Linked DNA regions of Sinorhizobium fredii NGR234. The protein of the gene in region 1 interacts with the protein of each later gene in a pairwise test. Links are inferred from orthologs where the notes say so. Each region holds a gene or a part of one and is shown on either strand. Other genes may lie near its edges.

Evidence for each region.
Region 2: the proteins of dnaQ (region 1) and dnaE interact in binary tests that used the Escherichia coli proteins (3 or more experiments, as listed by UniProt). The link is inferred for Sinorhizobium fredii NGR234 from one-to-one orthologs.

Annotation. Positions count from the first base shown.
Region 1 is NC_012587.1:3,536,359-3,551,361, forward strand. The notes cover bases 5,025-7,748. They hold dnaQ (DNA polymerase III subunit epsilon), read left to right. Parts: upstream 5,025-5,899; coding sequence 5,900-6,598; downstream 6,599-7,748. Other genes in these bases: NGR_RS27875 (shikimate dehydrogenase), read left to right, coding at 5,025-5,195; coaE (dephospho-CoA kinase), read left to right, coding at 5,192-5,776; secB (protein-export chaperone SecB), read right to left, coding at 6,674-7,174; NGR_RS27895 (FxsA family protein), read right to left, coding at 7,366-7,748. Outside these bases: transcription termination factor Rho, read right to left, coding at 1-617; protoporphyrinogen oxidase HemJ, read right to left, coding at 816-1,355; hemE (uroporphyrinogen decarboxylase), read right to left, coding at 1,352-2,386; NGR_RS27865 (pyruvate, water dikinase regulatory protein), read left to right, coding at 2,792-3,613; NGR_RS27870 (Maf-like protein), read left to right, coding at 3,743-4,342; more of NGR_RS27875, read left to right, coding at 4,335-5,024; more of NGR_RS27895, read right to left, coding at 7,749-7,875; NGR_RS27900 (Tim44/TimA family putative adaptor protein), read left to right, coding at 8,010-8,711; mltA (murein transglycosylase A), read left to right, coding at 8,727-9,833; NGR_RS27910 (Smr/MutS family protein), read left to right, coding at 9,826-10,389; NGR_RS27915 (helix-turn-helix domain-containing protein), read left to right, coding at 10,386-10,763; gyrB (DNA topoisomerase (ATP-hydrolyzing) subunit B), read left to right, coding at 10,899-13,334; NGR_RS27925 (nitroreductase family protein), read right to left, coding at 13,444-14,040; gabD (NADP-dependent succinate-semialdehyde dehydrogenase), read left to right, coding at 14,404-15,003. UniProt on the Escherichia coli protein: DNA polymerase III is a complex, multichain enzyme responsible for most of the replicative synthesis in bacteria. The epsilon subunit contain the editing function and is a proofreading 3'-5' exonuclease.
Region 2 is NC_012587.1:1,125,838-1,139,527, forward strand. What follows is about bases 9,280-13,339. They hold dnaE (DNA polymerase III subunit alpha), read left to right. Parts: upstream 9,280-9,641; coding sequence 9,642-13,139; downstream 13,140-13,339. Other genes in these bases: NGR_RS16650 (L,D-transpeptidase family protein), read right to left, coding at 13,164-13,339. Also shown: NADH-quinone oxidoreductase subunit NuoN, read left to right, coding at 1-521; NGR_RS16600 (biotin--[acetyl-CoA-carboxylase] ligase), read left to right, coding at 518-1,285; NGR_RS16605 (ribonuclease J), read left to right, coding at 1,328-2,995; mce (methylmalonyl-CoA epimerase), read left to right, coding at 3,163-3,567; NGR_RS16615 (DUF1467 family protein), read left to right, coding at 3,734-4,003; proS (proline--tRNA ligase), read left to right, coding at 4,707-6,035; NGR_RS16625 (lipoprotein-releasing ABC transporter permease subunit), read left to right, coding at 6,052-7,362; NGR_RS16630 (ABC transporter ATP-binding protein), read left to right, coding at 7,380-8,066; NGR_RS16635 (DUF5680 domain-containing protein), read right to left, coding at 8,078-8,545; NGR_RS16640 (hypothetical protein), read right to left, coding at 8,631-9,203; more of NGR_RS16650, read right to left, coding at 13,340-13,690. UniProt on the Escherichia coli protein: DNA polymerase III is a complex, multichain enzyme responsible for most of the replicative synthesis in bacteria. This DNA polymerase also exhibits 3' to 5' exonuclease activity. The alpha chain is the DNA polymerase catalytic subunit.

The DNA.
Region 1 (15,003 bases):
TAACATTCCGGATGGTTGGCGGTGATCGAATGGGCGATGTTCTGCAGCAGAACCGTCTTACCGGTCCGAGGCGGTGCAACGATCAGGCCGCGCTGGCCCTTGCCGAGCGGCGCGACGAGATCGATGACGCGAGCCGACAGATCCTTGGACGTCGGCACTTCGAGTTCCATCTTGAAGCGCTCGTTCGGATAGAGCGGCGTCAAATTGTCGAAGTGAACCTTGTGGCGGATCTTCTCCGGATCGTCGAAGTTGATCGTGTTGACCTTAAGGAGCGCAAAGTAGCGCTCGCCTTCCTTCGGACCGCGAATCGGCCCTTCCACCGTATCGCCCGTCTTCAGCGAAAAGCGGCGGATCTGCGATGGCGAAATATAGATGTCGTCCGGACCGGGCAGATAGTTTGCATTCGCCGACCGAAGGAAGCCGAATCCGTCCTGAAGGACCTCGACAACGCCTTCACCGATAATCTCTATCTCCTGTGTGGCGAGATTCTTGAGGATGCCGAACATCAGCTCCTGCTTGCGCATGGTGCTGGCGTTCTCGACCTCGAGTTCTTCGGCAAAGGCGAGAAGATCCGTCGGCGTCTTGTTCTTGAGGTCTTGAAGCTTCATTTCAGCCATGAAGAGTCCATGATTTGTAGGGGAAATTGGGAATAGGCGTGATTTTCGTAAGGGAGCTGCGAGGGGGAAGGGGGCAGGCTCGAAACTTCGTCACAGGCCTTGGGATGAAGGAGATGGGCGAAAATAGCGATTCACGTGAAACGCTGCAAGGGGGCGCAGCAAATTAGCGGCAACTATCGCCGTGCGAATCGATTGAACTCAAAAAGGCTTCACGACGGCGAGAATGACGATCAGGATCATCAACAGGGTCGGCGCCTCGTTCATCAGCCTCCAGTAGCGCGCGCTCTTCCGATTCGCGTCCCGTTGGAAGGCGGCCACCGCCCGGCTGAAATGCACATGCACCAGCGTCAGCAGCACGACGCAGAAAAGCTTTGCATGGAGCCAACCACCCCTAAAGCCGTAGACGCTCCAGGCAAGATAGAGGCCAAGCATCCAGGCAATCATCATGGCCGGGTTCATGATGACCTTCAGGAGGCGCAGTTCCATCGTCTTGAAGGTCTCGGACTGCACCGAGCCGCGCGGCGCGTCGGTATGATAGATGAACAGCCGCGGCATATAGAGAAGCGCTGCCATCCACGACATGACCGCAATGATGTGGAGCGCCTTGATCCAGAGATAAAGATCGTCCGGCTGCGCGACGAAAAGCCCTGCCAGCAGGGCGACGAAGACGGAAAGCGCGACGAGAGCCCGAAGCCTTGCACGCTTTCCGGGAGCGCTATCCGTCTGGTGCTCGATCATCCTTTCGTCCCACGAACGCGCGCGACGAGGGCGGAGACGTTCTCCGGATCCGCCTCCGGCGTAATGCCGTGGCCGAGATTGAAGATCAGCGGTCCGTTGCCGAGCACATCGAGAATCCTGTCGATGCCGCTCTCCATGGCCCCGCCGCCGGCAACCACCCGCATCGGGTCGAGATTGCCCTGCACGGGACCATCCTTCTGCAATTCGGCCGCAAAGGCGAGGGGCACCGCCCAATCGAGGCCGATCGCGTCGGCACCGGTCAAGCGGCGATAGTCCTTGAGCAACAGGCCCGCCCCTTTTGCGAAAGCGATGATCTTCGCCGAAGGCCTGCGAGCCCGCACCGACGCAATCATCCGCCGCACCGGTTCGACGGCGAAGCGCGCAAACTCATCCTCGCCGAGCACGCCCGCCCAGGAATCGAAAATCTGCACCGCATCGGCGCCCGCGTCGATCTGCGCGACGAGATAGTCGGCCGAAACGTCCGCCAGAAAGGCCAAAAGCTCTTCGAAGGCCTTGGGGTGGCGGTAGGCGAAGAGACGTGCCGGCGCCTGGTCCGGCGTGCCGCGCCCGGCAATCATATAGGTCGCAACCGTCCACGGCGCACCGCAGAAGCCGAGCAGCGTCGTCTCCTCCGGCAACTCGCGACGCAGCCGCGCGACGGTCTCGAAGACCGGAGAGAGATGGCTCAAAATACCATCCGCCTTGAGGCCAGCGATGCCGTCGGTATCGATCGGATCCATCCGCGGCCCGTGGCCCTCTTCGAAGCGGACGTTCCGGTGAAGTGCGTCGGGAATGACGAGAATATCGGAGAAAAGGATGGCGGCGTCGAAAGCGTAGCGGCGGATCGGCTGCAGCGTCACCTCGACCGCGAGATCCGGCGTATAACAGAGATCGAGGAAGCTCCCGGCCTTGGCGCGCGTCGCCCGGTATTCAGGCAGATAACGGCCGGCCTGACGCATCAGCCAGATGGGCGGAGGCGTGAGACTTTTTCCGTTCAAAACCTCAAGGACTTTGCGGCGTGTCTCGGCCACTCGGCATCCCCCAATCTAAAATCAAACCTTATTGAAAAGGTTTCTATTTCTTAGAGTCGGTGGCTATCAAGGATTAAAATCAATCCTCAGTTCGTCCAATCAGCGCAGATCTCGACGGGCGTGGCGGGAGAAGGATCACCCGAATTCATTATAGATCGGGCAAAGCCTGGAAAACGTAGAAAAGTCAGCATCTTGCCTTCGCCACGGAAATTGCGATTCCTGTGGACAAGGAGTCGATCCGCGTGACAATTTGTCGTCGGCTTGAGTCTTGTCCACAACTGCGTCTGGGCGTTTTGCGCTTGGGCATCAGATGTGAATAACGCGACGCTTTTCCACGGGCCCGGGTGGCGACCGCGATTCAAGCCGTCTGGTGTCCCGGTCTATCAACAGCCTCCGGAGAATTGCGTGGAGAACCGAAAAAACTATTTCCACCTGCATCTTGTCTCCGATTCGACGGGCGAGACGCTGATAGCCGCGGGCCGGGCGGCGGCCGCGCAATTCCAGTCCTCGCACGCGCTCGAACACGTCTACCCGCTGATCCGCAACAAGAAGCAGTTGATGCAGGTCCTCGACGCGATCGACGGCGCGCCGGGCATCGTGCTCTACACGATCGTCGACCGGGAGCTTGCCGGGATGATCGACCAGAGATGCCGCGAGATCGGCGTTCCCTGCGTCTCCGTCCTCGATCCGATCATCGAACTGTTCCAATCCTATCTCGGTTCGCCGTCGCGTCGGCGTTCCGGCGCACAGCACGTCATGGATGCCGACTATTTCGCCCGCATCGAGGCGCTGAACTTCACCATGGATCACGACGACGGCCAGATGCCGGCCGATTTCAACGAGGCGGACGTCGTGCTCATCGGGGTGAGCCGGACGTCCAAGACACCGACGAGCATCTATCTCGCCAATCGCGGCATCAAGACCGCCAATATCCCGATCGTGCCCGGCGTGCCCTTGCCGGATGGTTTGCTCAGGGCGACGAAGCCGCTGGTAGTGGGGCTGATCGCCAGTGCCGACCGGCTGTCCCAGGTTCGCCAGCACCGCGTGCTTGGCACGACGCAGAGCTTCCATGGCGAGGAATATACCGACCGCGCGGCGATTTCGGAGGAGCTGAAATATGCGCGCACACTCTGTGCCCGCAACAATTGGCCGCTGATCGACGTGACGCGACGCTCGATAGAAGAAACGGCCGCGGCGATCGTTGCCCTCCGTCCCCGGCTCAGATAGAGCGAACCAGGAACCGGTCGCATCAGCCGGACGGCCGCACCGTTCGGTTCCGGTTCATGAGGAATCGGTCATGATGGTCGGATCGAATGGGTCCGGTCACCATCGTGGTCTCGAATTGCGGATTGAAAGATGACAACCTCGCTCGTTCTGGCTTCCGCCAGTCCATTCCGACGCGCGCTTCTCGAGAATGCGGGGCTGACGTTCTCGGCCCGCGCAGCCCAGATCGACGAGCGGGTCCTGGAGCAGCCTCTGGAGGAAGCGGGTGCGTCGCCTGTCGACGTTGCGCTGACGCTTGCCGAAGCCAAGGCGAGAGATGTGTCGCGCCATTTCGACGGTGCCATCGTAATCGGCAGCGACCAGACGATGTCGCTTGGGACCCGGGTCTATCACAAGCCGAAGGACATGGCGGAGGCCGCCGAACATCTGCTGTCGCTCTCTGGCAGGATGCACAGCCTGAACAGCGCAATTGTGCTCGTCCGGGACGGCGAGGTCCTCTGGCGGCATGTCTCGACGGCGCATATGACGGTCAGGCTTCTGGATCGGGGTTTTGTCGAACGGCATCTGAAAAGAGTGGGGGAGAAGGCGCTTTCGAGCGTCGGCGCCTATCAGCTCGAGGGCGAGGGTATCCAGCTCTTCGAGAAGATCGAGGGCGATTACTTTACCATTCTCGGCCTGCCGATGCTGCCGCTTCTGGAAAAACTTCGCGAACTGGGATCGATCGATGCGTGATTCACGTGAAACATTTGTTAACCACGCCTTCGTCACCGGCTATCCGATCAAGCATTCCCGGTCGCCGCTCATCCACGGCTACTGGCTGAAGCAGTTCGGAATTGCCGGCAGCTACCGGGCTCACGAGGTCACCCCGGAGGCTTTCCCGGAATTCATGGGCCAATTGCGCGACGGCGGCACCGGCTTCTGCGGCGGCAACGTCACCATCCCTCACAAGGAGATGGCTTTCGAGCTCTCCGACCGGCCGGATGAATTGAGTGCCGAGCTCGGCGCGGCCAATACGCTCTGGCTCGAGGATGGAAGGATCTGCGCGACCAACACGGATGGGCGAGGCTTTGTCGCCAATCTCGACGAGCGCGCCAGCGGCTGGGACCGGATCTCGACGGCGGTCATTCTCGGCGCCGGCGGCGCCAGTCGCGCCGTGATCCAGGCGGTCCGCGACCGCGGCGTCAAGACGATCCACGTGGTGAACCGCACCGCCGCCCGGGCGCAGGAACTGGCCGACCGGTTCGGTCGCGCCGTGCACGCGCATCCGATCGCGGCGCTCTCCGAAGTCATGGCCGGCGCCGGCCTGTTCGTGAACACGACGTCGCTCGGCATGGACGGCGAGCCGGCGCCGGCGATCGACTTCTCGCCCTTGGCGAACGGGGCGGTGGTGACCGACATCGTCTATGTGCCGCTGAAGACGCCACTCCTTCGCCAGGCCGAAGAGCAGGGCTACCGCATCGTCGACGGTCTGGGCATGCTCTTGCATCAGGCCGCGCCCGGTTTCGAGAAATGGTTCGGTCTAAGGCCGGTTGTCGATGAAACGCTTCGGCAGATCATCATCAAGGATATGGACGTTCACGCATGATCATTGTCGGGCTCACGGGCTCCATCGGCATGGGAAAGACGACCGCCGCTCAGATGTTCCGGGAGCTCGGCGTCCCGGTGAACGACGCCGACGAGGTGGTTCACGATCTCTATCGCGGCGAAGCGGTGGTGCCGGTCGAAGCCGCCTTTCCGGGCGTCGCGAAGGACGGCGTCATCGATCGGGCGGAACTTTCCAGACAGCTCCTGGCGCAACCGGAGCGTCTCGGCGAGCTGGAGCGGATCGTCCATCCGCTCGTTCGCGCCAAGGAAAGCGAGTTCATCGCCATGCACAAGGCGGCGGGAGCGCCTTTCGTTCTTCTCGATATTCCGCTGCTTTTCGAGACGAAGGCTGAAAAGCGCGTCGACCGGGTCGTCGTCGTCAGCTGCTCTCCGGAGGCCCAGAGAGAACGCGTGATGAAGCGCCCGGGGATGACGGCCGAGAAATTCGCGATGATCCTGGCCCGGCAAGTCCCCGACCAGGAAAAGCGCGCCCGCGCCGATTACGTGATCGACACCAGCGACAGTTTCGACGTCACCCGGGGGCAGGTTCGCGCCATTGTCGATCGATTGCGGGCGACGTAGCGCCGACGATTGCCCTACACCGAGGCAGATCGCGAACCTCCGCTTCAACTGCAAGCGAAATGCCATTAAAACTCAGAAACAGCTCGGACTGATTCGCCGTTGAATCTTCGCCAGGAAAACCGCATGCGTGAGATCATCTTCGATACGGAAACGACCGGCCTCGACAGTCGCGAGGACCGGGTGATCGAGATCGGCGGCGTCGAACTTGAAAATCAGTTTCCGACAGGGCGGACGATTCATATCTACATCAATCCGGGCGACCGCAAGGTCCATCCCGACGCCTTGGCGGTGCATGGCATCACCGACGACTTCCTCAAGGACAAGCCGTCCTTTGCAGATGTCGTCGAGGAAATCGTCGATTTCTTTGGCGACGCGCGCTGGGTCGCGCACAATGCCACCTTCGACATCGGCTTCATCAATGCGGAGTTCGACCGCCTCGGATTGCCGCCGGTCGTCATCGATCGGGTGACCGATACGCTGGCGCTGGCGCGGCGCAAGCACCCGATGGGCCCGAATTCGCTCGACGCACTCTGCCGCCGCTACGGCATTGACAACTCGCACCGCGCCAAGCACGGCGCCCTTCTCGACTCCGAACTTCTGGCGGAAGTCTATATCGAGATGATCGGCGGCCGGCAGGCGGCGCTGGGACTGGTCACCAGCGAGATCGGCGGCCTGGCCGTACAGGCGGACGACGGTCCGATTATTGTCATGCAAAGAGAGCGGTTGCTGGCGCCGCGCCTGACCGAAGCCGAGATCGCCGCCCACGCGGCGCTTGTTTCGAAGATCGGTGCCAAGGCGATCTGGATGAAATACAGCGGCTAAGCCGCCTGCTTTGCGGACAAACAAAAAACCCGGCCTTGAGAGCCGGGTTTTCAGTTTTAAGTCTATCGGAATGCGTCAGTTGGTCGTCGTGTTGCTGTTGGCGACCTGGGCGCGGACCTTCTCTTCCGCCATGCGCTGCGCGAACATCTGCGCAAAATCGATCGGGTCGATCATCAGCGGCGGGAAGCCGCCATTGCGGGTCGCGTCTGCGACGATCTGCCGGGCAAAGGGGAAGAGCAGGCGCGGGCATTCGATGAAGAGCAGCGGCAGCATGTGCTCCTGCGGGAAACCCGAAACGCGGAAGACGCCGCCATAGGCGAGTTCGACATTGAACAGCACCTTGTCGCCGTCCTGGGCCTGGGCGTTCAGCGAGAGAACGACGTCGAAATCGTTCTCGGCGAGCGGGTTGGCATTGACGTTGACATTGATGTTGATCGACGGCGCCTGGTCGCGGGCCTGCAGCGAACGCGGTGCGCCGGGGTTCTCGAAGGAGAGGTCCTTGACGTACTGGGCCAGAATGTTGAGCGACGGGGCCTGCTGGGCGCCGTTGCCGTTGGATGCGGTATCGGTCGTCATAAGAGTTTCCTCGGACTTCGAATTTGGTGAGGCCATCTAGCATTTCGGTCCAGGGCTTACAACCCTCGAAGCCGGAACCGGTTCCCCGGCATTAAGGGGTTTCGATCGCTCGCCGGACCTACAGCGCCGCGCGTCTTTTCAGACGCGCCAAGGTTGCCGTGGCACCTTGAGTCGATCAACATCGGCCTGGTCTAGCGGGAAATCCGGTTGCTTGGCGGAGAGGGACCGTTTTCGTCGTCGTTCTTCCTGGAGAACTCGTCCGAGTCGAGATCGATGATCGCCGGGCCGCGCGGCCGGTCGCTCCTCGCGCCGCTTCCGTAATAGAAGCCGCTTCCGGTTGTCAGGATCGTCAACCGCGTCTGCAGGAAGGAAGCGATGGCGCGTCTGATCGGCGGCAGGAAGAGAATGAGGCCGGCAATATCGGTGATGAAGCCCGGAACGATCAGCAGGATCGCCCCAACGAAAATGAGCGCACCGCCGAGAAGATCCGGGCCCGGGTCCTTCCCCGCTCGCGCCGCGTCCTGCACGCGGCGCAAAGTGCCGAGACCCTGGATGCGGAGAAGCAGGACGCCGGCTACTCCGCTCAAAAGGACGAGGAGAAGCGTCATCGCCAGGCCGAGTTCCCGGCCCACGACGACGAAACCGGCAATCTCCGCGATCGGCAGGCCGAGAATGACGAGAGGAATGATCAGCGAACGCATCGATCGTGCTCGCAAGAAGATGAGTGCAATTGACCGGTCTCCGGTTTATGGGTGCGACATCGCCATTTGAATGGTTTATCCTTGCGGACTATATGGAACACCAAGATAAATTCTAACAGCGGTTCCGGGTGGAAATGGGCTCTTTCGACTTCATCACGTTTTTTTTCCTGATCGCGGCTGTGGTCATCTTCTTGCAATTGCGCAGCGTCCTTGGCCGCAGGACAGGAAATGAACGACCGCCTTTCGACCCCTATTCGCCGCGCGAGGCGCAGGGTCCGGAAGCGAGAGACAATGGCAAGGTGGTGCAACTCCCCCGCCGCGAGAGCACCGCGGAGGATGAGTCCCGCTACGCCGCCATCGACGGATTTTCCAAGCCGGGCACGCCCTTGAATGGCCAGCTGAGGGCGTTGAGCGACGCGGATCCCAGCTTCCAACCCGCCGAATTCCTCAACGGCGCGAAGATGGCCTACGAGATGATCGTCATGGCCTTCGCGGACGGCGACCGGAAGACCCTGAAGGGGCTGCTGTCCCGCGAGGTCTACGAGGGCTTCGAAACGGCAATCGCCGAACGGGAAACCAGGGGCGAGGTGGTCAAATCGACCTTCGTCGGCATCGAGAAGGCCGATATCGTCCATGCGGAACTCAAGGACGCAGAGGAGAACGTGACGGTCCGCATCATCAGCCAATTGATCTCCGCCACCTACGACAAGCAGGGCAAGCTGATCGACGGCGACGCCGATTCGGTTGCCGAAGTGAACGACCTCTGGACCTTTGCGCGTGACATCCGCTCGCGCGATCCGAACTGGAAGCTGATCGCCACCGAATCGGAAAATTGACCGCAAGGGGCGATCATGGCCTTCGATCTCGAACCGGTCGCGTTTTCGGGCTTGCCGGGGTGGCAGCAGGATGACCCGACTCCCGTTATCGACGCGCTGCGCCGCTGTCACCACCATGTCACGGCGGTAAAGCCCTACAGGACGGGCTCTCTCGGTGTCTCGGTCGCCGACCTGCTGCCCGCCTACGAGGCGGCCGGCGCAGTCTTGTCGGGTGCATCGGAAGCGCGGGCCTTCTTCGAGGCTCACTTCGTGCCCTTCCGGATCCGCCCCGAAGACAGAAGGACGGGTTTCGTCACCGCCTTCTACGAGCCGGAGGTCGAAGTTCGCCTCGCCGCCGACCAGGCGTTTCGCTTTCCCTTCTACCGGCGTCCCGCCGATCTCGTCGATGTCGACGAGGCGAACCGGCCCGCGGGCATGGATCCCTATTTCGCCTTCGGCCGGCTTCGGGACGGCAGGATCGAGGAATATCCGGATCGCCGGGCGATCGACGAGGGCCTGCTCGCCGGCCGCGGCCTCGAAATCGCCTACGCTCGGTCGAAGGTCGACGTTTTCTTCATTCATGTGCAGGGCGCTGCACGACTTGTCTATCCGGACGGATCATGCCGCCGCATCACCTACGCGGCAAAGACCGGGCACCGCTTTTCCGCCATCGGCAAGCTGCTGATCGAGCGGGGCGAGATCGACGCGGCGACCGTGTCGATGGCAAGCATCCGCGGCTGGCTCGCGGCCCATCCGGATGCGGCCGACGAGGTTCTGTGGCACAATCGCTCCTTCATATTCTTCCGCGAAGCGCTGGTCGAAAATGAAAGCCTCGGCCCGGTGGCCGCCGCCAAGGTGCCGTTGGAGCCGGGACGGTCGCTCGCGGTGGACCGCCTCATCCATACCTTCGGCGTCCCCTTCTACATCGCCAGCGAAACGCTGACCCATCTCGACGGCGGCCGAGCCTTCGCCCGGCTGATGCTGGCGCTCGATACCGGCTCGGCAATCGTCGGACCGGCGCGCGGCGACATCTTCACGGGCTCCGGCGAGGCGGCTGGCGCGCTAGCCGGCTCGGTGCGCAATGACGCCGATTTCTACATCCTCGTGCCTCGCGCGGCTGCCGCCAGATATCTCCATGGCTAGAGAGAAGAAGCTGTCGCCGGAGGATCGCATCCTGTGGGGCAAGGTGGCCCGCTCGACAAAGCCTATGCCCGGGCGGTTGCAGGACCTCGAGGACCTCATCGGCGAGATCGAGCAGCCGCCGGTTCCGCCGTCTCCGCAACCAACCGGCCCAGGCGCGCCCGCATCCGGTAAGGCGGAACAGGGGATTGCGCTCAGCGGCAAGCCGGAGCACCGCCACCACCCGCTCGAAAGACCGGTCAAACGGAAAATATCGAAGGGGCGGCTCGCTCTCGAGGCGCGTGTCGACCTGCACGGAATGATCCAGAGCGAGGCGCACGGCTTCCTGCTGCAGTTTCTCCTCAAGGCACATGAGCGGGGGCTGCGCCATGTCCTTGTCATCACCGGCAAGGGAACGTCATTTGGCAGCGACGGCGCCTTGAAGCGCGCCGTGCCGCTCTGGTTCGCGCTGCCGGAATTCCGCCCGCTGATCTCGTCCTACGAGCCGGCGGCGCGAAACCATGGGGGCGAAGGCGCGCTTTATGTCCGCCTGGCGCGGGCCCGGGGGCGTACACCATGACGCCTTTCGGCGAGGCCATGCGCGAGCTGCGCCGCCGCAAGGGCGTCTCGCAAAAGGAGATGGCGGCGGCGATCGGCGTGTCGCCGGCCTATCTTTCGGCCCTCGAGCACGGCAAGCGCGGCGCGCCGAGCTTCGATTTCCTGCAGCGCGTCGCCGGCTATTTCAATGTGATCTGGGACGAGGCCGACGAACTCTTCCGCGTCGCGCGGCTTTCCGACCCGCGCGTGGTGCTCGACACTTCGGGACTGCCGCCTGGCCATACGGCCTTTGCCAACCGTTTGAGCGAGCGGATTCGCGACCTTTCGCGCGAAGCGATCGAGGCCTTGGAAGATATTTTGGAAAAAGCCACATTTCCTGATAATGACAGGGGATGAAGCCTCGCCCCGGCCATGCATCCGCCGCCTGGGATTTGGAACCCGTGGACAAATTTTCTATAGTCCGCGAGGCGTCCGCGCTGTGATTCGCAACGAATCGCCGCGTTCGTAGAACCTGGAAAGACCTGAACCCGAATGACCGATATCTCTGAGACCGAAGCCGGCGCGATCGCCGAATATGGTGCCGATTCCATCAAGGTGCTGAAGGGCCTCGACGCCGTACGCAAGCGGCCGGGCATGTATATCGGCGATACCGATGACGGTTCCGGTCTGCACCACATGGTCTATGAGGTGGTCGACAATGCGATCGACGAGGCGTTGGCCGGCCATGCCGACATCGTCACCGTCACGCTCAATCCCGACGGTTCTTGCACCGTGACGGACAATGGCCGCGGCATTCCGACGGATATCCACCGGGAGGAAGGCGTCTCGGCGGCCGAGGTCATCATGACGCAGCTCCATGCCGGCGGCAAATTCGACCAGAATTCGTACAAGGTTTCCGGCGGCCTGCACGGCGTCGGCGTCTCGGTCGTCAATGCGCTTTCCGTGTCGCTGAAGCTCAAGATCCGCCGCGCTGGGAAGGTTCACGAAATGAGCTTCACCCATGGCGTCGCCGATGGGCCGCTGACGGTCACCGGGGACGCCGGCAGCGAGACCGGCACCGAGGTCACCTTCCTGCCCAGCGAGCAGACCTTCTCGAAGACCGAATTCGACTTTGCGACGCTCGAGCATCGCCTTCGCGAACTCGCCTTCCTGAATTCCGGTGTCCGCATCGTCTTGACCGACAAGCGCCATTCGGACATCCGCCGCGACGAGATGATGTATGACGGCGGGCTCGAGGCCTTCGTCGCCTATCTCGACCGGGCAAAGAAGCCGCTGGTTCACAAGCCGGTGTCGATCCGCGGCGAAAAGGACGGCATCACCGTCGAGGTGGCGATGTGGTGGAACGATAGCTACCACGAGAACGTGCTCTGCTTCACCAACAACATTCCGCAGCGCGACGGCGGCACCCATATGGCCGGTTTCCGCGGCGCGCTGACCCGACAGATTACCTCCTATGCCGACACCTCCGGCATCACCAAGAAGGAAAAGGTGTCGCTGACCGGCGACGATTGCCGCGAGGGGCTGACGGCGGTTCTGTCGGTCAAGGTGCCGGATCCGAAGTTCTCGTCGCAGACCAAGGACAAGCTCGTCTCCTCCGAAGTTCGGCCGGTGGTCGAAAGCCTCGTCAACGAGGCGCTCAACGTCTGGCTCGAGGAAAATCCGTCCGACGCGAAAATCCTCGTCGGCAAGGTCGTCGAAGCGGCTGCGGCACGCGAAGCGGCCCGCAAGGCCCGCGAACTGACGCGCCGCAAGGGCGCCCTCGACATCTCGTCGCTGCCGGGCAAGCTCGCCGACTGCTCGGAGCGCGATCCGGCCAAGTCGGAAGTCTTCCTGGTGGAGGGCGATTCGGCAGGCGGTTCCGCCAAGCAGGGCCGTTCGCGCGAAAACCAGGCGATCCTGCCGCTGCGCGGCAAGATCCTCAACGTCGAACGCGCCCGCTTCGACAAGATGCTGTCGAGCCAGGAAATCGGCACGCTGATCACCGCGCTCGGCACCTCGATCGGCAAGGACGAGTTCAACGCCGACAAGCTGCGCTACCACAAGATCATCATCATGACGGACGCCGACGTCGACGGCGCCCACATCCGCACTCTGCTGCTGACCTTCTTCTTCCGGCAGATGCCGGAGCTGATCGAGCGCGGCCACCTCTATATCGCCCAGCCGCCGCTCTACAAGGTGACGCGCGGCAAGTCCGCCCAGTACCTGAAGGACGAAAAGGCGCTCGAGGACTATCTGATCACCATGGGCCTCGAGGAGGCCTCGCTGACCCTCGGCTCCGGCGAAGTCAGGGCCGGGCAGGATTTCCGCGAGGTCATCAACGACGCCCTGCGGCTGCGGTCGCTGATGGACGGGCTACATTCGCGTTACAACCGGGCGATCGTCGAGCAGGCGGCAATTGCCGGCGCGCTCAATACCGAGCTCAACAGCCACCAGGACGACTACCAGAAGGTCGCCGCCGAAGTGGCCCGCCGGCTCGACGTCATTGCCGAGGAAACCGAAAGGGGCTGGGTCGGATCGGTGACAGCCGAGGGCGGCCTGAAGCTCGAGCGCATGGTGCGCGGCGTCAAGGAAGTGGCAGTGCTCGACATGGCGCTGATCGGCTCCTCCGACGCCCGCCACATCGACCAACTCACGGCGAAGCTCAAGGAAGTCTATGCGGCGCCGCCTGTTCTGCGCCGCCGCGACGGCACGCACGAAATCAGCGGACCGCGTGCGCTCCTGGACGCGATCTTTGCCGCCGGCCGCAAGGGCCTGACGATGCAGCGCTACAAGGGTCTCGGCGAAATGAACGCCGAGCAATTGTGGGAAACGACGCTCGATCCGAACGTCCGCTCGCTCTTGCAGGTCAAGGTTTCCGACGCCACCGATGCGGACGGCCTGTTCTCGCGCCTGATGGGCGACGAGGTCGAGCCGCGCCGCGACTTCATCCAGGAAAACGCTCTGAGCGTCGCCAACCTCGATATCTGACGGACCGATCGGGTTCGGAGGAAGCACTCGGCGGTGTCGTAAATAAAAGCGTGGGGCTGTCTCGGCCTCACGCTTTTCATTTTTTGCAGCCGGTTTGTCTGTTCACGCCTCAATCGGCCCGGAATCGACCCTCGAAGACGAATTCGCTGATCGGTTTGCGCTGGCTCGGCTTTTCCCGCTCGCGCAAATCCTCCGGAAGCGTGGACGGGTCGGCGATCCTGCCGATCGCCACTGCCGCCTCGACCCGGTGGTGCTCCGGTACGCCGAGGACGCGCATCGCCTTGTCGCGGTCGATTCCAGCCATGGCGTGGGCGTGCCATCCGGCAAGCTGTGTCTGCAGCGCCAGCGCAAACCAGGCGGCACCCGTGTCGAAGGCGTGCGTATAGGCGGGCCTCACTTCCCCGGTCGATGTGACCCGGTGCGTCTTCGACAGAACGATGACGAGCGCCGAGGCGTTTTTCGCCCAGCGCTGGTTGCCCTCGTCGAGCGTTTCGAGCAGGGAAGCAAAATACTCGCTGCCGCGGCGCGCATAGACGAAGCGCCACGGCTGGATGTTGCTCGCCGAAGGCGCCCAGCGCGCCGCCTCGAAGAGCGCCAGCAGCTCCTCTTTTCCGATTTCCTCGCCGGTGAAGGCGCGCGGCGACCAGCGCTCGAGGAAGATGGCATGAATCGGATGGTCGGCTTTCCTGTGGTTGATTTCCGTCACGAAGAGTATCCTTGTCCTTCATCTGAATCCCTTGGGAGGCTCTTCGACCTACAGCGCCGCGCGCGATTTAAGGAGACATGCAGTAGCGGGCGATGCGTCTGCCGAGGAGCCGGATTCGCCGCGACGCTATAGGAGATGAAGGCACTTTGGAACGTGCGCCTTTAAAATTGATCGAGCGCGGATTGCCGAGCGGCAGCCCTTCGGAAGGCGGGAACGAAGCGAGGTGGCGGACGTTCTTGGGTCGCGGTCTGGCCGTTGATCGAACGGAAAAAGCAGAAACGGCAGAAACGACAGCGGGTGATTGTCGAATCTGAAAAAAGTTGTATAAGTTCTGTAGATTTTTTTCGGAGGGAAGGACCAGCCATGAATCTGAAGGACCCGTCGCTGTTTCGCCAGGCCGCGCTCGTCGGCGAAAACTGGATCGAAGCGGACCCGCAGAATGCGATCGAGGTAAACAACCCGGCGACCGGCGAGATCATCGGCCGCGTCCCGAAACTCGGCGCCGCCGAGACTAAGGTTGCGATCGAAACCGCGGCGCGGGTGCAGAAGGAATGGGCCGGTCGCACTGCAAAGGAGCGCGCGGCAATCCTGCGCCGCTGGTATGAGCTGATGATCGAGAACAAGGACGATCTCGGCCAGATCCTGACGATCGAGCAGGGCAAGCCGCTCGCCGAGGCGACCGGCGAGATCGTCTATGGCGCAAGCTTCATCGAGTGGTTCGCGGAAGAGGGACGCCGCGTCTATGGCGACCTCGTGCCGGGCCACCAGAAGGACAAGCGCATCCTGGTGATGAAGCAGCCGATCGGCGTGGTCGCCGCGATCACGCCCTGGAACTTCCCGAACGCGATGATCACCCGCAAGGCCGGCCCGGCCTTCGCGGCCGGCTGCGCCATGGTTCTGAAGCCCGCCGCGCAGACCCCCTACTCGGCGATCGCCATTGCCGTGCTCGCCGAACGGGCCGGC
Region 2 (13,690 bases), 2.4 Mb from region 1 along the record:
TGGGCTATGCGCTCGTCGGGCTTGCCGCCGGGTCGATGGCCGGCGTGCGCGGCGTCATTCTCTACATGCTGATCTACATGGTGATGACGCTCGGCACCTTCGCCTGCATTCTTGCGATGCGTCGCAAGGATGGCGAGCACGTCGAGGGCATCGACGATCTCGCCGGTCTGTCGCAGACCAACCCGTTCATGGCGACGGTGCTGACGATCCTGATGTTCTCGCTCGCCGGCATCCCGCCGCTCGCCGGCTTCTTCGCGAAGTATTTCGTGTTCGTTGCTGCGATCGAAGCGCAGCTCTACGGGCTGGCGATCATCGGCGTGCTCGCATCCGTCGTCGGCGCTTACTATTACCTGCGCGTCATCAAGGTCATGTGGTTCGACGAGGCGAAGGGCGAATTTGCCCGCACCGCGAGCGAATTGCGGCTGGTCTATGGACTGTCCGGCCTGTTCGTCCTCGGTTACGTGCTGATCGGCGGACCGCTCGGAAATGCCGCCGAGGCTGCGGCGCGGACATTCTTTTGAGCGGCGGAGAGGGCAGCGGCCGGATTTCGCCCGACGATTTCCGGCACATAGCGCTTGCCGAAACCGTCTCGACGAACAGCGAGTGCCTGGCGAGGGCGCGCGAAGGTGATCCGGGCAACCTCTGGATCACCGCTGCGCGCCAGACGGGCGGCCGCGGCCGGCGCGGCCGCGAGTGGTTTTCCGAGCCGGGCAATCTCTATGCATCGCTGCTGCTCATCGATCCCGCGCCGGTGGAGCACCTGCATTCATTGCCGCTCGCGGCGGCGGTTGCGGTGCATCGGGCGATCCGCAGGGTGATGCCTCCGGGTTCGCCGGAGGTGGCGATCAAGTGGCCGAACGATATCCTCATCGATGGCCGGAAGACCTGCGGAATCCTGCTCGAAGCCGAAGGTCTGCCGGATGGCCGTCATGCGCTGGTGATCGGCTGCGGCGTCAATGTCGCGGTGATGCCCGAAACGGGGCTATACCCGGTCACGTCGCTTCGGCAGGAAGGCGCGACGATCTCGGCCGAAGAGCTGTTCGCCCACCTGTTCGTGACGATGGCGGAGGCGCTTTCTATTTGGAATCGCGGCGCCGGCATCGCCGCGGTCATCGACCAATGGCGGGCTGCCGCGAAAGGCATCGGCGAGGCAATTACCGTCAACTTGCCGGACCGGTCGCTTTCGGGCCGTTTTATCGGTATCGATGTTGACGGTCGGCTGCTGCTCGACACGGGTTCCGGTGCGCCGCTGGCAATTGCGGCGGGCGACGTGTTTCTCGGATAAAGACGTATTTCTCGGATAAACAGGAATTGAGGCGCAGCGCAAATGGCGCAAGAAGAAGAATTGGTGTTCTTGCCGCTCGGCGGCGTCGGCGAAATCGGCATGAACCTCGGCCTTTATGGTTACGGCAGTCCGGGCAGCCGGCAATGGATCATGGTCGATTGCGGTGTGACCTTTCCCGGTCCGGAACTGCCCGGCGTGGAACTCGTCCTGCCGGATATCTCCTTTCTCGCCGAGGAGCGGCGCAACCTCAAGGCGATCATCATCACGCACGCCCACGAGGATCATTACGGCGCGCTGAACGACCTCTGGCCCGGGCTCAACGTTCCGGTCTATGCCTCGCCGTTCACGGCCGGCATGCTCGAGGCGAAACGCGACTTCGAGAAAAGCCGCGGCGAAATCCCGATCACCATCTTCAAGGCGGGCGACCGCATCAATGTCGGACCCTTCAGCATCGAGGCTGTCGGTGTCAACCATTCCATTCCCGAGCCGATGTCGCTGGTAATCCGCACGCCGCTCGGCACCGTCGTGCATACCGGCGACTGGAAGATCGACCTGGAACCCTCGCTCGGCCCGATCACCAACGAAGCGCGTTTTCGCCAGGTGGGCGAAGAGGGCGTGCTGGCGCTCGTCTGCGATTCTACCAATGCGCTGCGCGACGGCGTTTCGCCTTCCGAGCGGGAAGTCTCGGAAAGTCTGGCGAAGATTATCGCTGACGCCGAGGGGCGCGTCGGTATCACGACCTTCTCGTCGAATGTCGGCCGCATCCGCTCGGTCGCCGAAGCCGCGGAAGCGGCAGGCCGCGAAGTGCTCCTGCTCGGCAGTTCGATGAAGCGGGTGGTTGCGGTTGCAAGGGACCTCGGCATCATGGAAGGGCTGAAGCCGTTCCTGGCGGAGGACGAATTCGGCTATATCCCGCGCGACAAGGTGGTCGTCATCCTGACGGGGAGTCAGGGAGAGCCGCGCGCCGCACTCGCCAAGATCGCCCGGGATGAAATGCGCAATGTGGCGTTCTCGGCCGGCGACACGATCGTCTTCTCGTCGCGCACCATCCCCGGCAACGAAAAGGCCATCAACGATATCAAGAACGGCCTGATCGAACAGGGTATCCACATCATCACCGACAGCGAGGCGCTGGTGCACGTGTCCGGCCATCCGCGCCGCAACGAGTTGCAGCAGATGTATCAATGGCTGAAACCTGAGATCGTCGTGCCGGTGCATGGCGAGGCGGCGCATCTGACGGCGCATGCCGAGCTTGCGCTGCATTCGGGCATCGCGAGCGTGCCGCGGCTGCGCAACGGCGAGATCCTGCGCCTCGCGCCCGGACCTGCCGGCGTGGTTGATGAGGCGCGGCACGGCCGCATCTACAAGGACGGGACGCTGATCGGCGATTTCGACGAGATGGGCATCGGCGAACGCCGTAAGCTCTCCTTTGCCGGCCACGTCTCCGTCAATGTCGTGCTCGACAGCCGCTACGACTTCCTCGGTGACCCGGATGTCGTGCCGATCGGGCTTCCGCAGTTCGACGACGAAGGCGACGACATGGACGACGTTCTCTACGACGCCGTGCTCGGCGCGGTGGAAAGCATCCCACGCGCCAAGCGCAAGGATCTGTCGATGCTGCAGGAGGCGGTCCGCCGCGCCGTGCGCAGCACCGCAAACCAGACCTGGGGCAAGAAGCCGATCGTCACGGTCTTTGTCACGAAAGTCTGATTTGTCCGGCCGGCGATCCGGTGTAGACCGGCCGGAGCATTTTAGAGCGGGATGCACTCACATACGTTCGCGCCGCCGCTCTAAACCTTTGTTTTTGCCGCATTTGTGCGACGTCAGGCGATTCTACCTGACTGCAAAATGCTCTAGCTGAGAGGGGAGGACGCTCGATGCTCGGAAGAGTGAACCATGTGGCGATCGCCGTGCCGAACCTCGCAACGGCGGCGGAGAGCTATCGCGCCACCCTCGGCGCGGCGGTCACGGAGCCGCAGGCGCTCCCGGAGCACGGGGTGACCGTCGTCTTCGTGACGCTTGCCAACACCAAGGTCGAATTGCTGGAGCCGCTCGGCGATCAGTCGCCGATCGCGGCCTTTCTCGAGAAGAACCCGGCAGGTGGCATGCACCACATCTGCTACGAGGTGGAGGACATCATAGCGGCGCGCGACCGGCTGAGAGAGGCGGGGGCGCGTGTGCTCGGCGACGGCAATCCCAAGACCGGCGCCCACGGCAAGCCGGTGCTCTTCCTGCATCCCAAAGACTTTCACGGCACGCTGATCGAACTCGAAGAGGTGTGACAGTCGGGCGCGGCGCAGCGATTTGCGCGAGCGCCTGCAATAGCGCTATAAGGCGGCTCTCTCGCAGGGACCTTCGAGAGCCGCTTGTGATCCGCGCAGTCAAGATAGAACCGGCGCAACGCTGCCGTCATATCGCCGGCTGACCGAGCTCCATCAGAGAACGAGAATGTCCGCCTTTTCGACCTTCGCCGTCTATTTCATCATCTGGTGGCTGACGCTTTTCACCGTGCTGCCGTTCGGCGTGAGGACCCAGGCCGAGGAGAACGAGGTGGTGCCCGGCAGCGTCGAGAGCGCTCCAGCGCGTTTTCGTGGCCTGCGGGTGGTCCTGATGACGACGGTGATCGCCGCCTTGATCCATCTCGGCTGGTATGTCCTGTCCGTGAAGCTCGGATATGACCTCGATACGATATTCGGCTTTATCGGTCCGAAAGGCTGATCGCGGCCCCCCGTCAGAGCAACCGGCAAAAAGCAAGAAATGTGCCGCGCGGGGAGAGTGGTTCCGGCCCTCGCTCTGCGCCGGGCCCTGCCGCTTCTTGACGGCCCACAAATCGACATATTTGCCGCTGCTTCATATCGATTCTGGTGGGCGAAAAAGCAAAAAAAAACAAGGCCAAAGCCTTGTTTTTCAAGTTTCGCGTGATCTTTCAACCGTTGCCGGCGGCAGCGAACGAGCGCGCCTAAGATCTTATCCTCCCAAGACTTGACCGCGAAAATCGGCAAGAATTTGGTCTTCTTGCCTGTTTTGTGAGCCGAAACTAGCTCAAACATTGGGCTATGTCATCAGGTTTTTTTGCATTTTTGCTACAGTTTGGCAAAAAATTCCAGTTGACAGAAACGGCCCTTGTCCTGCTACTACCGTGCTCTTTTGACGCAGCGACGAGCGTCATCCTGCGGAGCAACTTAATACCGCGTGCGGCTTTCTTCCCGATGCGGCAGGGTTTTCTTCCGCACGCGAAGCGGTTATGAACGCTGAACTCGAAGGCTTCCCGCTGGCCGCGCCACAGGAAATCAAGAGCCCCGATTTTTCAAACGGCAATCGCTGCCTTCGCCTGTCCGAAGGCGAGGGCGGCTGCCGAAGCACAACGTCATTTCGCCCGAATCCACCGATAGTGCGAGAGCGACCAGTTCCGGAACCCGTCATGCGCCTGTCCCGCTATTTCATGCCCATCTTGAAGGAAAACCCGAAGGAAGCGGAAATCGTTTCCCATCGCCTGATGCTGAGGACCGGCATGATCCGCCAGCAGTCGGCCGGCATCTATAGCTGGCTGCCGCTCGGCAAGCGCGTGCTCGACAAGGTCAATGCGATCATTCGCGAGGAACAGAACCGCTCCGGCGCGGTCGAGCTCTTGATGCCGACCCTGCAGTCGGCTGAGCTGTGGCAGGAGAGCGGCCGCTATGATGCCTACGGCAAGGAAATGCTGCGCATCAAGGACCGGCAGGATCGGCCGATGCTCTACGGTCCGACCAACGAGGAGATGATCACCGACATCTTCCGCTCCTCCGTGAAGTCCTACCGCAACCTGCCGCTCAACCTCTACCACATCCAGCTCAAGTTCCGTGACGAGATCCGCCCGCGGTTCGGCACCATGCGTTCCCGCGAGTTCCTGATGAAGGACGCCTATTCCTTCGACCTCGATCGTGAAGGCGCGGAGCATGCCTATAACAAGATGTTCGCCGCCTATCTGCGGACCTTCGACCGCATGGGCCTGCGCGCCATTCCGATGCGCGCCGACACCGGTCCGATCGGCGGCAATCTCAGCCATGAATTCATCATCCTCGCCGACACCGGCGAGTCGGAGGTGTACTGCCACAAGGACTTCCTCGGCTTCGATATTCCGGGCAAGGATACGAATTTCGACGATGTGGCGGGACTGAAGGCAATCTTCGACAAGTGGACGTCCCGCTACGCCGCGACCTCGGAGATGCATGACGAGGCCGCCTTCGACGCGATTTCCGAGGGCGAGAAGGTCTCGGCGCGCGGCATCGAGGTCGGCCATATCTTCTATTTCGGCACGAAATACTCGGAGGCAATGGGCGCCAAGGTGCTCGGACCCGACGGCAAGGAGCACATCGTCCATATGGGCTCCTATGGCATCGGCCCGACACGGCTGGTGCCGGCGATCATCGAAGCGTCGCATGACGAGAACGGCATCATCTGGCCGAAGTCGGTGGCGCCCTTCGACGCGGTCGTCATCAACATGAAAACGGGCGACGCCGCTTGCGATGCGGCTTGCGGCACGCTCTACTCCGACCTCGGCAAGGCCGGATTCGACGTTCTCCTGGACGACACGGACGATCGCGCCGGCGCCAAGTTCGCCACCGCCGATCTCATCGGCGTCCCGGTGCAGATCATCGTCGGGCCGCGCTCGATCGCCAATGGCGAAGTCGAGGTGAAGGACCGCAAGACCGGCGAGCGCGAGACGATGACGGTGGAAGCCGCGATCAACAAGCTGGTTGCGACAAGATAAGAGGCAAGGGACGACAATGACCGTGGCGACGGAAGAGCAAGTGCAGGTTGCCGCGCCATCCGGCAGATCGTCGAGCCGTCCCTTCTCCGCCTTCGAGCGCATGGTCGCCTGGCGCTACCTGCGCTCGCGGCGGAAGGAAGCCTTCATCTCGGTCATAGCAGGCTTCTCCTTCATCGGCATCATGCTCGGCGTGGCGACGCTGATCATCGTCATGGCAGTAATGAACGGTTTCCGCACCGAGCTCATATCGCGCATTCTCGGCATGAACGGCCATGTGATCGTCCAGCCGCTCGATGGGCCGCTCACCAACTATGCTGAATTGGCCACCAAGTTCTCGGCCGTGCCGGGCGTGACGATGGCGATCCCGATGGTCGAAGGGCAGGTGCTCGCTCAGGGCATCGGCGACGCCTCGACCGGTGCGCTGGTTCGCGGCCTCCGGGCCGAAGACCTCATGAAGCTCAAATCGATCTCGGAGCATATTCAATCCGGCGATCTCGTGGGTTTCGCCTCCGGCGCGGGCGTCGCCATCGGTTCGCGCATGGCCGAACAGCTGGGGATTCGTGTCGGCGGCACGATCACGCTCACCTCGCCGAACGGCGACGTCACGCCGCTCGGCATGAATCCGCGCGTCAAGGCCTATACGGTCTCGGCGATCTTCGAGATGGGCATGTCGGAATATGACGCGACGATCATCTTCATGCCGCTCGAGGAAGCGCAGCTCTATTTCAATGCCGAGGGCCTCGTCCAGTCGATCGAGCTCTTCGTCGAGCAGCCGGACTCCGTCGATGACCTGCGCAAGCCGATCGAGGACGCCGCCGGCCGGCAGGTCTACCTGACCGACTGGCGCGACCGCAACAGAACCTTCTTCTCGGCGCTCGAGGTGGAGCGCAACGTGATGTTCATGATCCTGACGCTGATCGTGCTCGTCGCCGCGCTCAATATCGTCTCCGGCCTGATCATGCTCGTGAAGGACAAGGGCAGCGACATCGCCATCCTGCGAACGATGGGTGCGACCTCCGGGTCCGTGATGCGCATCTTCTTCATGACGGGCGCGGCCATCGGCGTCGCCGGAACGATCGCCGGCGTCATCCTCGGTGTCGTCGTCTGCCTCAACATCGAGTCGATCCGCCAGTTCTTCTCCTGGGTATCCGGGACCACGCTCTTCAACCCTGAGCTCTACTTCCTGAGCCAGCTGCCGGCCGACATGAATGCCGACGAAACCGTCTCCATCGTCGTCATGGCACTCGCGCTTTCCTTCCTGGCGACGATCTTTCCGGCCTGGCGCGCCTCACGCCTCGATCCGGTGCAGGCCCTGCGGTACGAATAACAAGGATAAGAACGTAGATGAATGCGCGCGTGGCACTGCAGCTCTCCGGCGTCGAGCGACACTATGGCGAGGGCGACACCTTTTTGCCGATCCTCAAAGGCGCGGATCTGACCCTGCGGAGCGGCGAGACCATTGCGCTCGTTGCGCCCTCGGGCACCGGGAAGTCGACCCTGCTTCATCTCGCCGGGCTGCTCGAACATCCGGACGAAGGTGACGTGATCGTCAATGGCATCCCCTGCAACGGCCTCAGCGACGACCGGCGCACCGCCATCCGCCGCAACGAGATCGGCTTCGTCTACCAGTTTCATCATCTGCTGCCGGAATTCACCGCGCTCGAGAACATCATGATGCCGCAACTGATCGCCGGCCTGTCCAAGGCGGAAGCGGCCGAAAGGGCAGGGGCTCTCCTCGACTACATGCGTATCGGACACCGTGCCGCGCACCGTCCGGCCGAGCTTTCCGGCGGCGAGCAGCAGCGGGTGGCGATCGCCCGGGCGGTGGCCAACGCGCCGCTCATCCTGCTGGCCGACGAGCCGACCGGCAATCTCGATCCGGAGACGGCCGGCTATGTCTTCGAGGCGATGGAGGCCCTTGCGCGTCAGTCCGGGCTGGCGGCGCTGATCGCCACCCACAATCACGAGCTGGCTGCGCTGATGGATCGTTGCGTAACGATCGAGGACGGCAAGGTCGTCGAACTGAGATAGGCCGGACGGGCTCACGGCACGATCAGCCCGCCGCGGTAATCGAGCTCATAGGCCTCCTCGCCATCGACGAAGATGGTTTCGCGGCCGGAAAAGTGCTCGGTCGCGCCGCGGCTGCTGTCGATATAGCAGCCATAGGCGTGTTGATATTCCATGCCGCCGAGGAAGTGGCGCTTTTCGCGATACATGGTCTGAAGCGCGGCCTTGATGACGGCGCCCGCCCGGCGTGCATCGATGAGTTCCGGGCGAATGATCCGACCGAAGTAGTTCATGGCCCAGCACGGCTTGCCGTCGTGCCACACCGCTTCCTGGCCGGCAAAGTCGGTTCCGCCGAAATAGCTGTCGAGATAGCGCCAAGGGCCGCGCTGGTGGCCGATGTCATGCGAGCCCGGCCGGCAGGCCGCTAGCTTTGCACCATCGCCGACATAGGTGCTCGCCTTCGCCTCGACGATGAAATCCGTCAGTTCCGCGATGCCGACCATGAGCGCTCCCTCCGATTGCAGGCGGAGAATGGCTTAACAAGGCGCGGCTGTAAAGAACAAAAAGAGAACAATTGGCGGGAACGGACTATTCCGCGCCGCAGGCCTTCTGGCCGATCTCGTCGCTCCAGTCCTTGAGCAGAACCGTGGCGCCCTTTGCTCGGATCGGCTTCGCGTTCGCCGTGCCTTTGCCGGTCGAGACGTTGAAGTCGCACTTCATCGTGTTGTCCAGGTCGAGCGTGTCGTAGGACGAATAGGTGTATCCGGCGACGACGAAATCGGAACGGCGATAGGCGATCGTCAGCGTCTGTTCCCAGCGGTGGCGGCCGATCGCGTCGTTGTGCGAGGTGATCTCCATCGACCCGTTCGGCAGTGCATGGACGAATGGTGCTTGCCCGTAGAGGCCGAACTGTCCCCAGACTTTGTCGGGGACCAGCGATTTCAGCACCAGCCTGCCGACATCATTGGTGAGGTAGATATAGATGGCGTTGTCCTCGTCGCTGTCTTCGGCGGGTGACACGAGCAGAACGAGATCGCTTGCGTCGTCCTCGTTCCAGTCGCCGGTCGCGGCCGAAACGATTCGAGCCGGATCGATAGAATCGGCGGCAAGGGCGAGGGTCGGTGATAGCAACAGGGAGGCTGCAAGCAGAACCGTTCTCATGGGCGTTCCTTGAAGAGGAGAGGGTGCGCACTGCCCTCTGCTGTGGATGCCACGATCTTAAACGATTCGGTTGGTCCCGGTGTCTGCCAATGAGGCGAGGAAGCTGATCGCCTTGGTTGAATTAACCATAGCCGGTGAATAGCGGGCGTTTCATGCACGCTTGCTTGACTATTGAACAAAAATGGAACAAAAAAAGAACAATAGCCGAAAGGAGCCATGTTATGACTGATTTCGTCCGTGATCTTGCTGCCTTCGCCTCGATGAGCCTTTTCATCGCAAGCATTTCGGTGATCGCGCTCGGTATGTGATCGCTGCCCGGCTCGACTCCGTCCTGCAAAGCGCGGCCGGGTAAAAAGATACCGGGTTTCGCCGTGAGGCTGGACAGTCGGGGCCGGAAACGGGATATCCTCCGCACCGGACAAGAATCGGAGTGCGGCAATGGCAGGCGACGAAAGCATTGGGCAAGGCGCGGCAGGCGCAATGGACCCGCAATTCGTTCACCTGCGGGTCCATTCGGCATTCTCGCTGCTGGAAGGCGCGCTGCCGCTGAAGAAGATCATCGCCAAGGCGGTGGCCGACGAGCAGCCGGCCATCGGCATTGCCGATACCAACAACCTGTTCGCGGCGCTGGAGTTCTCCCAGAAGGCAGCGGACGACGGATTGCAGCCGATCATCGGCTGCCAGCTCTCCATCGACATGGAGGACGAGGCGGAGGGGGAGCGGCGCAGCCATGCGCAGCAGCTTGCCAAGCTGCCTTCGATCGTTCTGATCGCTGCGACCGACGCGGGCTATACACGCCTTGTCGACCTGGTCAGTCGCGCCTATCTCGAAGGCGAAGGTCATCAGGCGGTGCGAGTAACGCGCTCCTGGCTTGCGGCTGGCGGCACCGAGGGTCTGATTGCCTTGACCGGCGCCGGCAGTGGGCCGGTCGACCTGGCGCTGAAGGCCGGCTTGGCCGCGCTTGCCGAAGCGCGCCTCAAGACGCTGGTCGAGCTGTTCGGCGATCGTCTCTATGTCGAACTGCAACGGCACGGCAGTTACGATCGACGCCAGGAGAATCGCCTGGTCGACCTTGCCTATCGCCACGACATCCCACTCGTTGCGACCAACGAAGCCTTCTTCCCGTCGCCGGCCGACTATGATGCGCATGATGCGCTGATGGCCGTTGCCCACAACGCCGTCGTCTCCGACGATCGCCGTTTCCGGTTGACGTCGGATCATTACTTGAAGAGCCGCAAGGAAATGGCGGCGCTCTTCGCCGATCTGCCGGAGGCGCTGGAAAATACCGTCGAGATCGCGCGCCGCTGCTCCTTCATGCTGAAGACCCGCGGGCCGATCCTGCCGCGCTTCACCGGCGCCTCGGACGATCCGGTGGAGGCCGAGCGCGCCGAGTCCGCGGAGCTTCGCCGGCAGGCGGAGGAGGGGCTGGAGCAGCGCCTGTCCAGGCTCGGCATGGCGCCCGGCTACAAGGAAGAAGACTATCGCGAGCGCCTCGCCTTCGAACTCGGCGTTATCGAACGCATGAAGTTCCCCGGCTACTTCCTGATCGTTGCGGACTTCATCAAATGGGCGAAGCAGCATGACATCCCCGTCGGCCCGGGCCGCGGCTCGGGCGCCGGCTCGCTGGTCGCCTATGCGCTGACGATCACCGACGTCGATCCGATGCGCTTCTCGCTGCTCTTCGAGCGCTTCCTCAACCCGGAGCGCGTGTCGATGCCGGACTTCGACATCGACTTCTGCCAGGACCGCCGCGAAGAAGTGATCCGCTACGTCCAGCAAAAATATGGCCGCGAGCAGGTGGCGCAGATCATCACCTTCGGATCGCTGCAGGCGCGCGCCGCGCTGCGCGACGTCGGACGCGTGCTGGAAATGCCCTATGGCCAGGTCGACAAGATCTGCAAGCTGGTGCCGAACAATCCGGCCAATCCGACGCCGCTGTCGAAGGCGATCGAGGAGGAACCGCGCCTGCAGGAGGAGGCCGAAAAGGAGCCGGTCGTCGGCCGGCTGCTGGACATCGCGCAGAAGATCGAGGGCCTCTACCGCCACGCCTCGACGCATGCGGCGGGCATCGTCATCGGCGACCGGCCGCTGTCGCAACTGGTGCCGATGTACCGCGATCCGCGCTCCGACATGCCGGTCACCCAGTTCAACATGAAATGGGTCGAGCAGGCCGGCCTCGTCAAGTTCGACTTCCTGGGCCTGAAGACCCTGACGGTGCTGAAGACGGCAGTCGACTTCGTCGCCAAGCGCGGCATTGCGGTCGATCTTGCCAGCATCCCGCTCGACGATCCGAAGACCTACGAGATTCTCTCCCGCGGCGAGACGGTCGGGGTATTCCAGGTGGAAAGCGCCGGCATGCGCAAGGCGCTGATCGGCATGCGGCCCGACTGCATCGAGGACATCATCGCGCTGGTCGCGCTCTACCGGCCGGGTCCGATGGAGAACATCCCGGTCTACAACGCCCGCAAGCATGGCGAAGAGGAAATCGAATCGATCCATCCGAAGATCGACCATCTGCTCAAGGAGACTCAAGGGGTCATCGTCTATCAGGAACAGGTGATGCAGATCGCCCAGGTGCTGTCGGGCTATTCGCTCGGCGAGGCCGACCTGCTGCGCCGCGCCATGGGCAAGAAGATCAAGGAGGAGATGGACAAGCAGCGGGCCCGTTTCGTCGAAGGCGCGGTCGGCAACGGCGTGGTAAAACCGCAGGCGGACCTGATCTTCGATCTGCTCGCCAAGTTCGCCAATTACGGTTTCAACAAATCGCACGCGGCCGCCTACGCCATCGTCTCCTACCAGACCGCCTATATGAAGGCGCACTATCCGGTCGAGTTCCTGGCGGCCTCGATGACGCTCGACATGTCGAACACCGAGAAGATCAACGACTTCCGCCAGGACGCCATCCGGCTCGGAATCCAGGTCATTGCACCCTCGGTGCAGACTTCGTTCCGCCTCTTCGAGACCGGCGACAACCGCATCTATTACTCGCTTGCCGCCATCAAGGGCGTGGGCGAATCCGCCGTCGAGCACATCGTCGCCGTTCGCGGCGACCGTCCCTTCGCAAGCCTCGAAGATTTTTGCCTGCGGATCGACCCGAAGCTCCTGAACCGGCGCGTTTTCGAAAGCCTGATCGCCGCCGGCGCCTTCGACTGCTTCGGCTACGACCGGGCCGAACTGATCGGCGGGCTCGACCGCATCCTCGGCTTCGCGCAGCGCGCCCAGGAAAACAAGCTGAGCGGCCAGAGCGACATGTTCGGTGCCGGAGCGGCGACAGGGCCGGAGAAGATCGCGCTGCCGGTCTATACGCCCTGGCTTGCCTCGGAGAAGCTGCATCGGGAGTTTCAGGTGCTCGGCTTCTACCTGTCCGCCCATCCGCTCGACACCTACAACAAGCTGCTGGCGAAGATGCGCGTGCAGACTTTCGCGGATTTCTCGGCCGCCGTGAAGAAAGGGGCGAGTGCCGGCCGGCTTGCCGGCACGGTGACATCGAAGCAGGAACGCAAGACGCGCACAGGCAACAAGATGGGCATCGTCGCCTTCTCCGACGCGTCGGGCCAGTTCGAGGCGGTGCTCTTCTCGGAAATGCTGAACCAGTATCGCGATCTGCTGGAGGCCGGCAAATCCCTGGTGATGACCGTGGATGCGGAGGAGCGGCCGGAAGGGATCGGCCTACGCATCCGCACGCTTCGGTCGCTCGAGGAAGAATCGCTGCAGATGCAGAAGGCGCTGCGCGTCTATGTGCGCGATTCCGGCCCCTTGCGCTCGATCGCCTCGCACCTCAACGCCAAGGGAGACGGCCTCGTCTCCTTCATCGTCATCAAGGACAATGGGCAGCGGGAGATCGAGGTCGAGCTCAGCGAGAAATATCGCATCTCGCCGGAGATCGCCGCCGCCCTTCGCTCCGCGCCGGGTGTCGTGGACGTCGAGCTCGTATAGAACGACCCAGTCAGGGTGAAACCGTCAGCGGCCGCTTACCGAATGTGTGATGGTGATGAAGTCGGTGCCTTCGCCGGTCTCCAGTCCCGTGTCGGTGTCGGAGATCGAAAGCGACGACCCATCGGCAAGAAGGCCGGCAATGCGCCGGCGCACATCGTCGGGCACCGTCAGGCGGTTCAAGGTCCGCTGAAGGGCGTTGAACTCCGTGGGATCGGTGTCAACAGTGATTCCGAGCCGATCTTTCGCGGCCTTCGAAAGCGTGTTGTCCAGCGCCATGCCGAACCACTTGCCTTGGCCCGTTGCTGCGTCGGTATCCTGGAACTGGAGAAAATGTGTGCCGAGCGCCAGCTCGGGTTTGTCGATCGTGATCTCCGCCTCGAAGAGCGGCTGAAACGCGCGGCGGACGCGAAGCACGCCGTTCGGCGGCATGTCCCGGCCAGCCTTGCGATAGACGGCCTCGATCAACTCCGGGGTCGCCTTACCATCCACCGGCAACCCTTCTGCCGTCTGGAAGGAGCTGATCGCTGCAAGCGTCATCGGGCCGCCGTGTC